DNA from 3 places in the Streptomyces sp. NPDC050732 genome. Region 2 is predicted to be linked to each of the others. Evidence: riboswitches for the same ligand, from Rfam matches in the RefSeq annotation. Region 2 holds a riboswitch; each other region holds the start of a gene.

What was found. A riboswitch is a leader RNA that binds a small molecule or an ion and turns the genes downstream of it on or off. The one in region 2 is predicted to bind cyclic di-AMP.
Region 1: another riboswitch for cyclic di-AMP. It lies ahead of AB0H82_RS13035 (M23 family metallopeptidase); the one in region 2 lies ahead of AB0H82_RS15350 (M23 family metallopeptidase).
Region 3: another riboswitch for cyclic di-AMP. It lies ahead of AB0H82_RS04660 (C40 family peptidase); the one in region 2 lies ahead of AB0H82_RS15350 (M23 family metallopeptidase).

Annotation. Positions count from the first base shown of each region.
Region 1 is NZ_JBFAHP010000012.1:10,350-13,613, forward strand. Features, by position in the region: gene AB0H82_RS13030 (aldo/keto reductase) at 1-523, opposite strand, end outside; gene AB0H82_RS13035 (M23 family metallopeptidase) at 586-1,635, opposite strand; cyclic di-AMP (ydaO/yuaA leader) riboswitch at 1,683-1,830, opposite strand; gene AB0H82_RS13040 (PP2C family protein-serine/threonine phosphatase) at 2,052-3,137, opposite strand.
Region 2 is NZ_JBFAHP010000014.1:152,451-155,714, forward strand. Features, by position in the region: gene AB0H82_RS15340 (pitrilysin family protein) at 1-183, shown strand, start outside; gene AB0H82_RS15345 (pitrilysin family protein) at 180-1,565, shown strand; cyclic di-AMP (ydaO/yuaA leader) riboswitch at 1,795-1,957, shown strand; gene AB0H82_RS15350 (M23 family metallopeptidase) at 1,970-2,773, shown strand; gene AB0H82_RS15355 (GntR family transcriptional regulator) at 2,977-3,264, shown strand, end outside.
Region 3 is NZ_JBFAHP010000003.1:268,016-271,279, forward strand. Features, by position in the region: gene AB0H82_RS04650 (helix-turn-helix transcriptional regulator) at 1-640, opposite strand, end outside; gene AB0H82_RS04655 (ATP-binding protein) at 913-1,365, shown strand; gene AB0H82_RS04660 (C40 family peptidase) at 1,409-1,882, opposite strand; cyclic di-AMP (ydaO/yuaA leader) riboswitch at 1,886-2,062, opposite strand; gene AB0H82_RS04665 (hypothetical protein) at 2,421-2,729, opposite strand; gene AB0H82_RS04670 (ATP-dependent Clp protease proteolytic subunit) at 2,737-3,264, opposite strand, start outside.

The DNA of each region.
Region 1 (3,264 bases), on a different contig from region 2:
CGAGGCCCTCGCGGTCGGAGAAGTCGAGGGACTCCTGGAGCCGCTCGGGGGTGATGTTGGAGGCCGCGATCGCCCGCACCTTGCCGTCCCGCACCAGCCCGTCGAGCGTTCCGATGATCTCCTCGACGGGGACCGACGGGTCGTCGTAGTGGGTGTAGTAGAGGTCGATGTAATCGGTGCCGAGGCGGCGCAGCGAGGCGTCGACCGCGCCCTTGACGGTGGTCGCGGAGAGGCCCTTGTACTCGGGGTGGGCGCCGGCCTTCGTGGCGATGACGACGTCGGAGCGGTTGCCGCGCTCGGCCAGCCACTCGCCGATGAGGTTCTCGGACTCGCCGCCCCGGTTGCCCTCCACCCAGGCCGAGTAGACGTCGGCGGTGTCGATGAAGTTGCCGCCGGCCGCGGTGTAGGCGTCGAGGACGTCGAAGGACGCCGTCCGGTCGGCGGTCCAGCCGAAGACGTTGCCGCCGAGGGAGAGCGGGAACACTTCGAGGTCGGAAGAGCCAAGCTGGCGAAGAGAAGTCATACGTCCCTCAACACCGCCACCGGAAACCGAATTCCGTTCACCGGGCCGGCAGCGGGGTCACGTCAGGGGTTCAGGCCCTTGCTCCGCAGCCAGCCGAGCGGGTCGATCCCGGAGCCGCCGGGCGTGTGGACCTCCAGGTGGAGGTGCGGACCGGTGACGTTGCCCGTCGCGCCGACGCGGCCGATGACGTCGCCCGTGTTGACCTTCTGGCCCGCGCTGACGTTGAGCGAGGACTGGTGGCAGTACCAGACCTCCGTGCCGTCCTCCAGTTCGAGCACGGTGCGGTAGCCGTACGCGCCCGCCCAGCCGGCCTCCTTGACGGTGCCGGTGTGCACGGCCTTGAGGGGGGTACCCGTGGGAGCGGCGAAGTCCAGACCCGTGTGGTGCCCGGAGGACCACATGGAACCGGCGTCACCGAAGTGCGACGTGAGGGTGTACGAGGAGGTGGGGATGGCGTAGCTCTTGGCGAGCTTGGCCAGGCGCTCGGCCTCGGCCTTCGCCTTCCGGGCCTCCTCTTCCTTCTTCTTCTTGGCCGCGGCCTCGGCGTCCGCCGCCTTCTCGGCCGCCTTCTGCTGGTCGGCCGCCTCTTCGGCGGCCTTCTTGACCGCGGCCTCCTCGGCCGCCGTCCGCACGGCGGTGTCCGCCTGCTCCTGCTGGTTCTCGGCCTGCTGCATGATGCGGGCGCGCAGCGCCTCGCCCGCGTCGGTGGTGCCCTGCTGGGCGTCGGCGGTGCTGACACCGGCGGCGGTGAGCGGGGCGGCGGCCACGGCCGTGGTCGTCTCCGGCGTGTCGTCGGACATCAGGGACCCGACGCCCGGCAGGGACTCGGCGGCCGGCAGCGAGTCCGCGACGGCGCCCACGCCCGGCAGGTCGGGCAGGGATATGGAGACCGGCGGCTTGCCGTCCTGCGCGGTGGCGATGCCGCCCGCGCCGACAGCGGCGATGACGCCCACGCCGAGCACGGTGGAGCTGCGGGCGAGCCCGCCGCCGCTCTTCTTGTGCACGCGGTGCCTGCCGCGGACGGGACGGATGGACTCCTCGGTGGGGTTCCACTCCTCGAAGGATTCGAGGGGGCCCTCGTCGTACGAGCCGAAGTCGTCGTCATTCGGCACGTACACGGCTCGGGGGGCAGGCCGGTTGGACGCCACTGGGGCGCGCTCCTTTCCTTCCTTCTCGCCTACCGGGTTAGCTGACGGGTTCGGAGCAGGAAGGTCTCCTACGAACACCTGGCACGGAGGCACAGCTGCCCGATTCACCCCAAGTTGGTGGTTCCCCGGCTCCCTTGCGGGATTAGGCGCGTGCGCGCGGAGCCGTCTCTAGTGACGGCTGGGACGACCGCGCTGCGTTATCGAACGTTAATAGACAGGGGGTCCGTATTCCAAGCCGTTCGGGTTGATCGTTAACGCTCATCGGCCGTACGTACCGGGACACGAGGGTGCGGACCGGGTCGAGTTGGCCCCCGATCTTCAAACACCGGAGCTTTACATTTCCTTGATCGTGTGTCAGTTGTTATGCGGAGTGGTGCACTTCAGTCACCGGTGGTGACCTCCGGATCGCCGGTGGCGGGCCGCCGCACCGCGAGCAGCGCCATGTCATCCGTCATGGCGCCCCCCGTGTGCCGCCGCACCTCCCCCGCGAGGGCGGCGAGCAGCGCGTGCGGGCCGCCCCGGCCCGGGAAGATCCGCCCGCCGAGCCGCGCCGCGGGATCGTAGAACTCCCCCGCCGCGTCGCGCGCCTCCGACAGGCCGTCCGTGTAGAAGAGCAGCGTCGCGCCGGGCGGGAACTCCGACTCGTCCGCCCGGTCCGGCCAGACCCCCAGGTCGCCCATGCCGAGCGGCAGCGCGGGCTCGCTCGCCGACATGACGCACAGCCGCCCGTCGCCGCGCAGCAGCAGCGGCGGCGGGTGCCCGCGGTTGATCAGGCGTACGGAACCCTCGCCGTGCCGGATCTCCGCGAGGACGGCGGTGGTGAACCCCTCGAACGCGTCGAGACCGTCGCGCCGGGTCCCCTCGCGCGCCAGCGCCCGCTCCAGGCGCTGCGCCACCGCCTCCAGGGTGGCCTCCTGCTCGGCGGCCTCCCGGAAGGCACCGATGACGACGGCGACCGCCGCGACCGCGCCCATGCCCTTTCCGCGTACGTCGCCGACGATGAGCCGCACGCCGTGCGGGGTGTCCTGCACCGCGTACAGATCGCCCCCGATGAACGCGTCCGCCTGCGCGGCCTCGTACCGTGCCGCGATGTCGAGCCCGCCGATGCGCGGGTCCGGCGCGGGCAGCACGGCGCGCTGGGTGGCCTCGGAGATGGAGCGGGCGATGGCGAGCCGGTCGTTGCCGCGGCGCACGACACGGTTGATCACGATCGCGAGGGCGGCGACGGTCGCCACGGTGACCACTTCGGTGACGACCTCGACATGGCTGCTGACGCCGTTGCCGTAGTGCAGGAAGAGGACGGCGCCGGTGGCCGCCGCGCCGGTCAGGACGGTACTGAGCAGCGAGTAGAAGGGAGCGGCGATCAGCGGGGCGGCCGTGAAGAGCGGGGCGGCGGTGAACTCCGGCGGGGTCGCGGCGTCGTAGCAGACCCCGACGATGAGCAGCAGGAGCGGCAGGACCCGCACGAAGGCACGCTCGGGACCGGTGGCACCCCTGGCCCCCTTGGCCCCCCTGACCCTCCCGTCGTCGGGTCCTCCTCGCTGCCCCACCGCTTGTCTCCCGCCGACTCCGCGCCCATGACCGCGCTCCACC
Region 2 (3,264 bases):
GGTGACCCGCAGCTCGCCCTCACCGCCGTCCAGCGCGTCCTCGACGTCACGGCGGAAGAGGTCAAGGAGGTCGCCGCGGCCCGCCTGCGCCCCGACAACCGCGCGGTGCTCGTGTACGAACCCGTGACTGCCGCCGGCGAGGGCGCAGAGGCCGCTGAGGAAGAAGAGGAGGCGGCGAAGTGACCGAGGCCGCGACGATGCAGTTCCACCCCCAGCCCCAGGCGGGCCCCGCCAGGCCCTGGGCCTTCCCGGCGCCCGAGCGCGGCACGCTGCCCAACGGCCTCACCGTGCTGCGCTGCGACCGCCCCGGTCAGCAGGTCGTCGCCGTCGAGATCAACCTCGAAGCGCCCCTGGAGGCCGAGCCCGAGGGCCTCGACGGCGTCGCCACGATCATGGCGAGGGCCTTCAATGAAGGCACCGACAAGCACTCCGCCGAGGAGTTCGCCGCCGAGCTCGACCGCTGCGGCGCCACCATGGACGCGCACGCCGACCACCCCGGCGTACGCGTCTCCCTCGAAGTCCCGGTCTCCCGGCTCCCCAAGGCGCTCGGCCTGCTCGCCGACGCCCTGCGGGCCCCCGCCTTCGCGGACAGCGAGATCGAGCGGCTCGTCCGCAACCGCCTGGACGAGATCCCGCACGAGGCCGCCAATCCGGCGCGCCGCGCGGCCAAGGAGCTCTCCAAGGAGCTCTTCCCCGCGACCTCGCGCATGTCGCGTCCGCGCCAGGGCACCGAGGAGACGGTCGCGGCCATCGACTCGGCGGCGGTGCGCGCCTTCTACGAGAAGCACGTCCGCCCCGCCACGGCCACCCTCGTCGTGGTCGGCGACCTGGCAGGGACCGACCTGGACGCCGTCCTCGCGGACACCGTCGGCGCCTGGACGGGCTCCCCGGGCGAGCCGCGCCCGGTGCCGCCGGTGACCGCAGACGACCGCGGCCGCGTCGTCATCGTGGACCGCCCCGGAGCGGTCCAGACGCAGCTGCTGATCGGCCGCATCGGAGCCGACCGGCACGACCGCGTCTGGCCGGCCCAGGTTCTCGGTACGTACTGCCTGGGCGGCACCCTCACCTCGCGTCTCGACCGTGTCCTGCGCGAGGAGAAGGGATACACCTACGGCGTACGGGCGTTCAGTCAGGTCCTGCGTTCGGCGCCGGACGGCTCGGGCGCCGCGATGCTCGCCATCAGCGGCTCCGTGGACACCCCGAACACGGGACCGGCGCTGGACGACCTGTGGAAGGTCCTGCGCGTCCTCGCCGCCGAGGGCCTGACGGACGCCGAGCGTGACGTGGCCGTGCAGAACCTGGTGGGCGTCGCCCCCCTCAAGTACGAGATGGCGGCCTCCGTGGCGGCCACCCTCGCCGACCAGGTCGAGCAGAACCTGCCGGACGACTTCCAGGCGCAGCTGTACCGGCAGCTGGCCGCCACCGGCACCGTGGAGGCCACCGCCGCCGTCGTGAACGCCTTCCCGGCGGACCGTCTGGTGACGATCCTGGTCGGGGACGCCGCGCAGATCGAGGAGCCCGTCAGAGCGCTCGGCATCGGCGAAGTGAGTGTGGTCACCGGCTGAGCGACAGACCAGGCTGAGTTACAGGCCAGGCTGAGTGACAGTCAGGACATATCGGGACCCTGGTGACCGCTTCGGGCGCCGGGGTCCTCATATGTCCGAATTCGTATGGTGGTTGCCTGTCTGCCGTGTGGCGTGCGCTACAAAAGACGACTTCTGTTTGTCGATTGAAGGCGGCCCGTTTAGCGTCGACCCGGCTGTTCGTCGCGCAGTACGCCGCACCCGCGGCACCGGACAGTCATCGCCGAGTCCCCGTACGGCGCGAGCCAGGGGAGCCGGGGACCCACATGTCCCCTGGGGTGAATCGGGCACCTTGCCGTGAGGTGAGGGATCCGTAGGAGACCTTCCTGCTCCGAACCCGTCAGCTAACCCGGTAGGCGAGAAGGAAGGAAAGGATCACCCGCCACATGGCGTTCACCCGTGCCACCGGGAAGCACCGTCGTCCGAGCCGCCTCACGCGTACCACCGCGAACGTCGCCGGCGTCGCCGCGCTCACCACCACCGGTGTCATCGGCGGCCTCGCGGCCCCGGCGCTCGCCGCCCCCGACGAAGCGGCCATGGAGCACACCGGCCTGACCCAGGCGATATCCGTGGGCGACTCCCTCGCCGCGAGCATCGACGCGCAGGCCGCGGCGCAGCAGCAGGCCGCCGACGACGCCGCTGCCGCCAAGAAGGCCGAAGAGGCCGCCAAGAAGAAGGCCGCCGAGGAGAAGCGCAAGGCGGAGGCCGAGGCCAAGGCGAAGGCCAAGAAGGAACGCGAGGCCAAGGAGCGCGCCGCCCGCGAGGCCGAGCGCAAGCGCCTGAACGCCTACGTCTCCCCGATCAGCGGCTCGTACGTCTCCACGGGCTACCAGACCGGTGGCGCCATGTGGTCCTCCGGCAGCCACACCGGTGTCGACTTCCACGCGGCGTCCGGCACCCCGGTCCACGCGGTCGGCTCCGGCACCGTCGTCGAGGCCGGCTGGGGCGGCGCCTACGGCAACAACGTGGTCATCAAGATGAACGACGGCACGTACACCCAGTACGGCCACATGTCGTCCCTCGGCGTCACCGTGGGCCAGACGGTCACCCCCGGCCAGCAGATCGGCCTCTCCGGCTCCACCGGCAACTCCAGCGGCCCGCACCTCCACTTCGAGGCCCGCACCGGCGCGGAGTACGGCTCGGACATCGACCCGGTCGCGTACCTCCGCTCGCACGGCGTCAACGTCTGACGGACGGCGGACCCCCGCACAGTTCCGAAAGCCCCGGCTCGCCCAGAGCCGGGGCTTTCGCGTTGCCCTCGTTCGTTCCGCCCTTGGCCAAAAGATATCCATGGATTCCGGCCCGCCGTCGGAAATGCCGACGCTCTGCAATAGAGTCACTGAATGAGCGTCGGTCGACCGCGTTTCGCGGGGATTAAGGCGGAGGTCCGATCATGAGCGTTCCCGCGCACTCGGTATGCACGGCCATTCGGGACGACATTGTCGCCGGTGTCCACGAAAGGGGCGGCCGGCTCACCGAGGAACTCCTCGCCCGTCGCTACGGCGTCTCCCGGGTGCCCGTGCGCGAGGCCCTGCGCACGCTGGAGGCCGAGGGCTTCGTCGTCACCCGCAGGCACGCGGGCGCCTGCGTCGCCGAGCCCACCGAACAGGAGGCCGCCGACCTCCTGGAGGTCAGGACGCTGCTCGAACCGCTCGCCGCGGCGCGCGCCGCGCAGCGCCGC
Region 3 (3,264 bases), on a different contig from region 2:
CGAACGGCAACACCTGAAGCCGAACGTGAGGCATGTGAGACGCCTCCCTCAACCGGATCAACTGCCCCGCGAAGACACCCGCCCCGCCCACCGGCCGCCGCAGCACCGCCTCATCCATGACCACGCTCAACCGCAGCGGCGGATCCGAGCGCAGCACGTCCTGCCGGGCGAGGCGGACCTCCACCAACGCCTCGACCTGCTCCTCCGGCAGCTCGCCGAGCGCGGCCCGGGTCACCGCGCGTGCGTACTCGGAGGTCTGCAGCAGACCGGGGACCACGGAGGTCTCCAGCGTGCGCACCCAGCTCGCCTGCGACTCCAGGCTGATGAAATCGCGGTAGGTGGCGGGCAGCAGATCGCGATAGGCCTTCCACCAGTGATGACGTCCCGCGCCCGGGTCGTCGGCGCCGGCGAACGCGATGAGCAGCTCGCTGCGCTGCGGATCCTTGACCTGATATGCCTCCATCAGCAGCCGCACGTCGGCGGCCTTCACGCCACTGCGGCCCGTCTCGATCCGGCTCACCTTGGACTGGTGCCAGCCGACCTTGGCGGCGGCCTCGCTGCTGGTGAGTCCCGCGTGACCGCGCAGGGCACGCAGGGCGGCGCCGAGCTGACGACGGCGCACCGCCGGGCCGTACTGCATGCCCGTCTCCTTTCGGACGGAGCCGTCGGATCTCCCGGCGGCAGGGCAGGGCAGTAGGCGAGATTAGAGGAAGTACCGCTCTCCCGCCCAAATACGGTCTGCCGTAGCAGAGTTCACCGCTTCGAGCGACAGATATATGCACATCTCGGTGGATCGCCACCCGTGACCGGCCAAGGAGTGGCAGGCTGGCGCGAAGCACCAGTCCGGGACTGTCAGCGAGTCATCCGCCGCGAGCCGGAGACCGGTCCCGGTGGGAAAGGGACAACGTCGCCATGGCAGACCACCAGGAAGCCTCCGTCACCCTGCCGAGCGATCCTGTCTCGGTCCCCGCCGCCCGGAAATTCGTATCCCGCGCGCTCGCGGAATGGGGCCTGCCAGGTGACGCGGAGGTGGCCGACACGATCAGGCTGATCGTCTCTGAACTCGCCACCAACGCCGTGCAGCACACGCTCGGCCAGTCGCCCACCTTCACCGTGGACCTCGAACTGGACCGCGACGAACAGTTGCGCATCGGTGTCACCGACAGCCACCCCCGCTACCCCAAGCGGCTCCCCGCGGCCGTCCAGCAGGACAACGGCCGCGGCATGGTCATCATCCGCTGGCTGGCGGCCGAGTGCGGCGGCAGGCTCTCGGTCAGCCCCACCGACGAGGGCGGCAAGACCGTGTGGATCGCGCTGCCCTGGCAGGCACCTGTCCAGCGCGGCTCGCGTGACGACGCCCGCTGACGGGCTCGGCCGCCGTCCACGGACGCCGCGCTGGACGGTGCGGTCAGCGCACCCTGCCGTACCAGACGCTGTTGGACCAGATCTTCTCCAGGCGCACCACGGTCCCCCTCTTGGGGGCGTGCCAGATGCGGTTGTTACCCGCGTAGATCCCGACGTGGTAGACGTTCCGACCGGAGTGGAAGAACACCAGATCACCACGGGTCCGCTGGGACCTGGAGATGTGCTTGGTCTTGTTGTACTGCGCGGCGGCCGTGCGAGGCAGCTTCTTGCCCGTCTTCTTGAACGAGTAGAGCGTCAGCCCCGAGCAGTCGAACCGGTTGGGTCCCGCTGCCCCGTAGCCGTACGGGGAGCCCTTCTTGGACGCCGCGATCTTGAGCGCCTTCGTTCCGTGTGTCGCTGCCTCGGCCTCCGACGTGAGCCCGGGGGCCATGACGGTGCCGCCTACCACGGCGAGCGTGAGGGCCGATGCGGCCCCTGTCCTGCTGAGCAGCGACGGAACATGATTCAGCGCGGTCATGCGCAACCCTTCGTCAGCCGCCTGTGAAGGATGACCTGTCGGGTTCGGGCAGGCGAAGATGCCCGGCCGCGTCGTGCTCTGCGGCTTCACCCCAAGGGCGTCGTCCGGACTTCCCGGACGGGCCCGTCGTACCTGGGTCCTCCACTCCTGCCGTTGCACCGATGTCGACCGGTCATCCGGGTGGCGGCAGGACTCGGCGTCCGCCCGGACCGCCCCGCCGCTGTGGCGGGGGCTTGTCGTCGGAAGGGATCTTGACCCGAAACAGGTCCGAAAACCGAGTCGAAACGGTGTTTTGTGAGGCTCCTCACGACTGACCTGTTCAGGTGGACACTGCCGAATTCGACGTTCCGCCGCACTCTCTGACGACCGCTCGACCAGCAGCGGAATGCCCGATTCCGCCCATGCTGTACTCGCTGGACGCAACTTCGGACCGCGCGGATGACGACGCCCGGGTACGCCGTCCGGGGTAGCCCGACTGGTCCGTTTCGAAGTCGCCCCGGACGGTTCCGATGTCGGGAGCGTGGCGGCCGACGGGGCTTCAGGAGCCTTGCGGAGGCGGCACGGTGAGTCGCCCCGCCCGCCGCTCGCCGTCGAGGACGCGCAGCGCCCGGGCCAGCGTGGGCGCGTGCACCTCAGTCTCGCCCCGCTGGTGCATGAGGGCGAGCGCGTCCCGCAGCGCGGTCGCCCGGCCGACCAGGGCCTGGGCGGCGCGCAGGCCGCCGTAGGTGTGCTCGGCGCGCGCCGGATTGATGCGGCCGAGCAGGTCGACGACTTCGAGATACCGGTCGATCAACTCTGCCTCGGCGTGCGTGAGGGCGGGCAAAGGGGGCAGTTCGGGCGGCAGCACCGGCGGCTCACCTCGGGTCGCGCGCGGCGAGCGAGGCCTTGCGGCTCGGGATGATCCGGTCCACGAGCCCGTACTCCAGGGCCGCCGGGGCGTCGAAGATCTTGTCCCGCTCGATGTCCGCGGTGATCTGCTCCGGGCTCTGCCCGGTGTGCCGTGCGAGCAGCTCTTCCAACTGCCGCCTTGTGCGCAGGAGTTCATCGGCCTGGATCGCCAGGTCCGTGGCCTGGCCCTGGAGGGGTTCGGAGATGGCCGGCTGGTGGATCAGGACGCGTGCGCCGGGCAGCGCGAACCGCTTGCCGGGCGTGCCGGCGGCGAGCAGCACGGCGGCGCCGGACGCGGCCTGGCCCAGGCAGATCGTCTCCACGTCGCAGCTGACGAACCGCATCGTGTCGTAGATCGCGGTCATCGCGGTGAACGAGCCGCCGGGGGAGTTGATGTACAGCGAGATGTCGCGGTCCGGTGCCTGGTACTCCAGGTGCATGAACTGCGCCATCACGTCGTTCGCCGAGGTGGCGTCGACGGGGGTGCCGAGGAA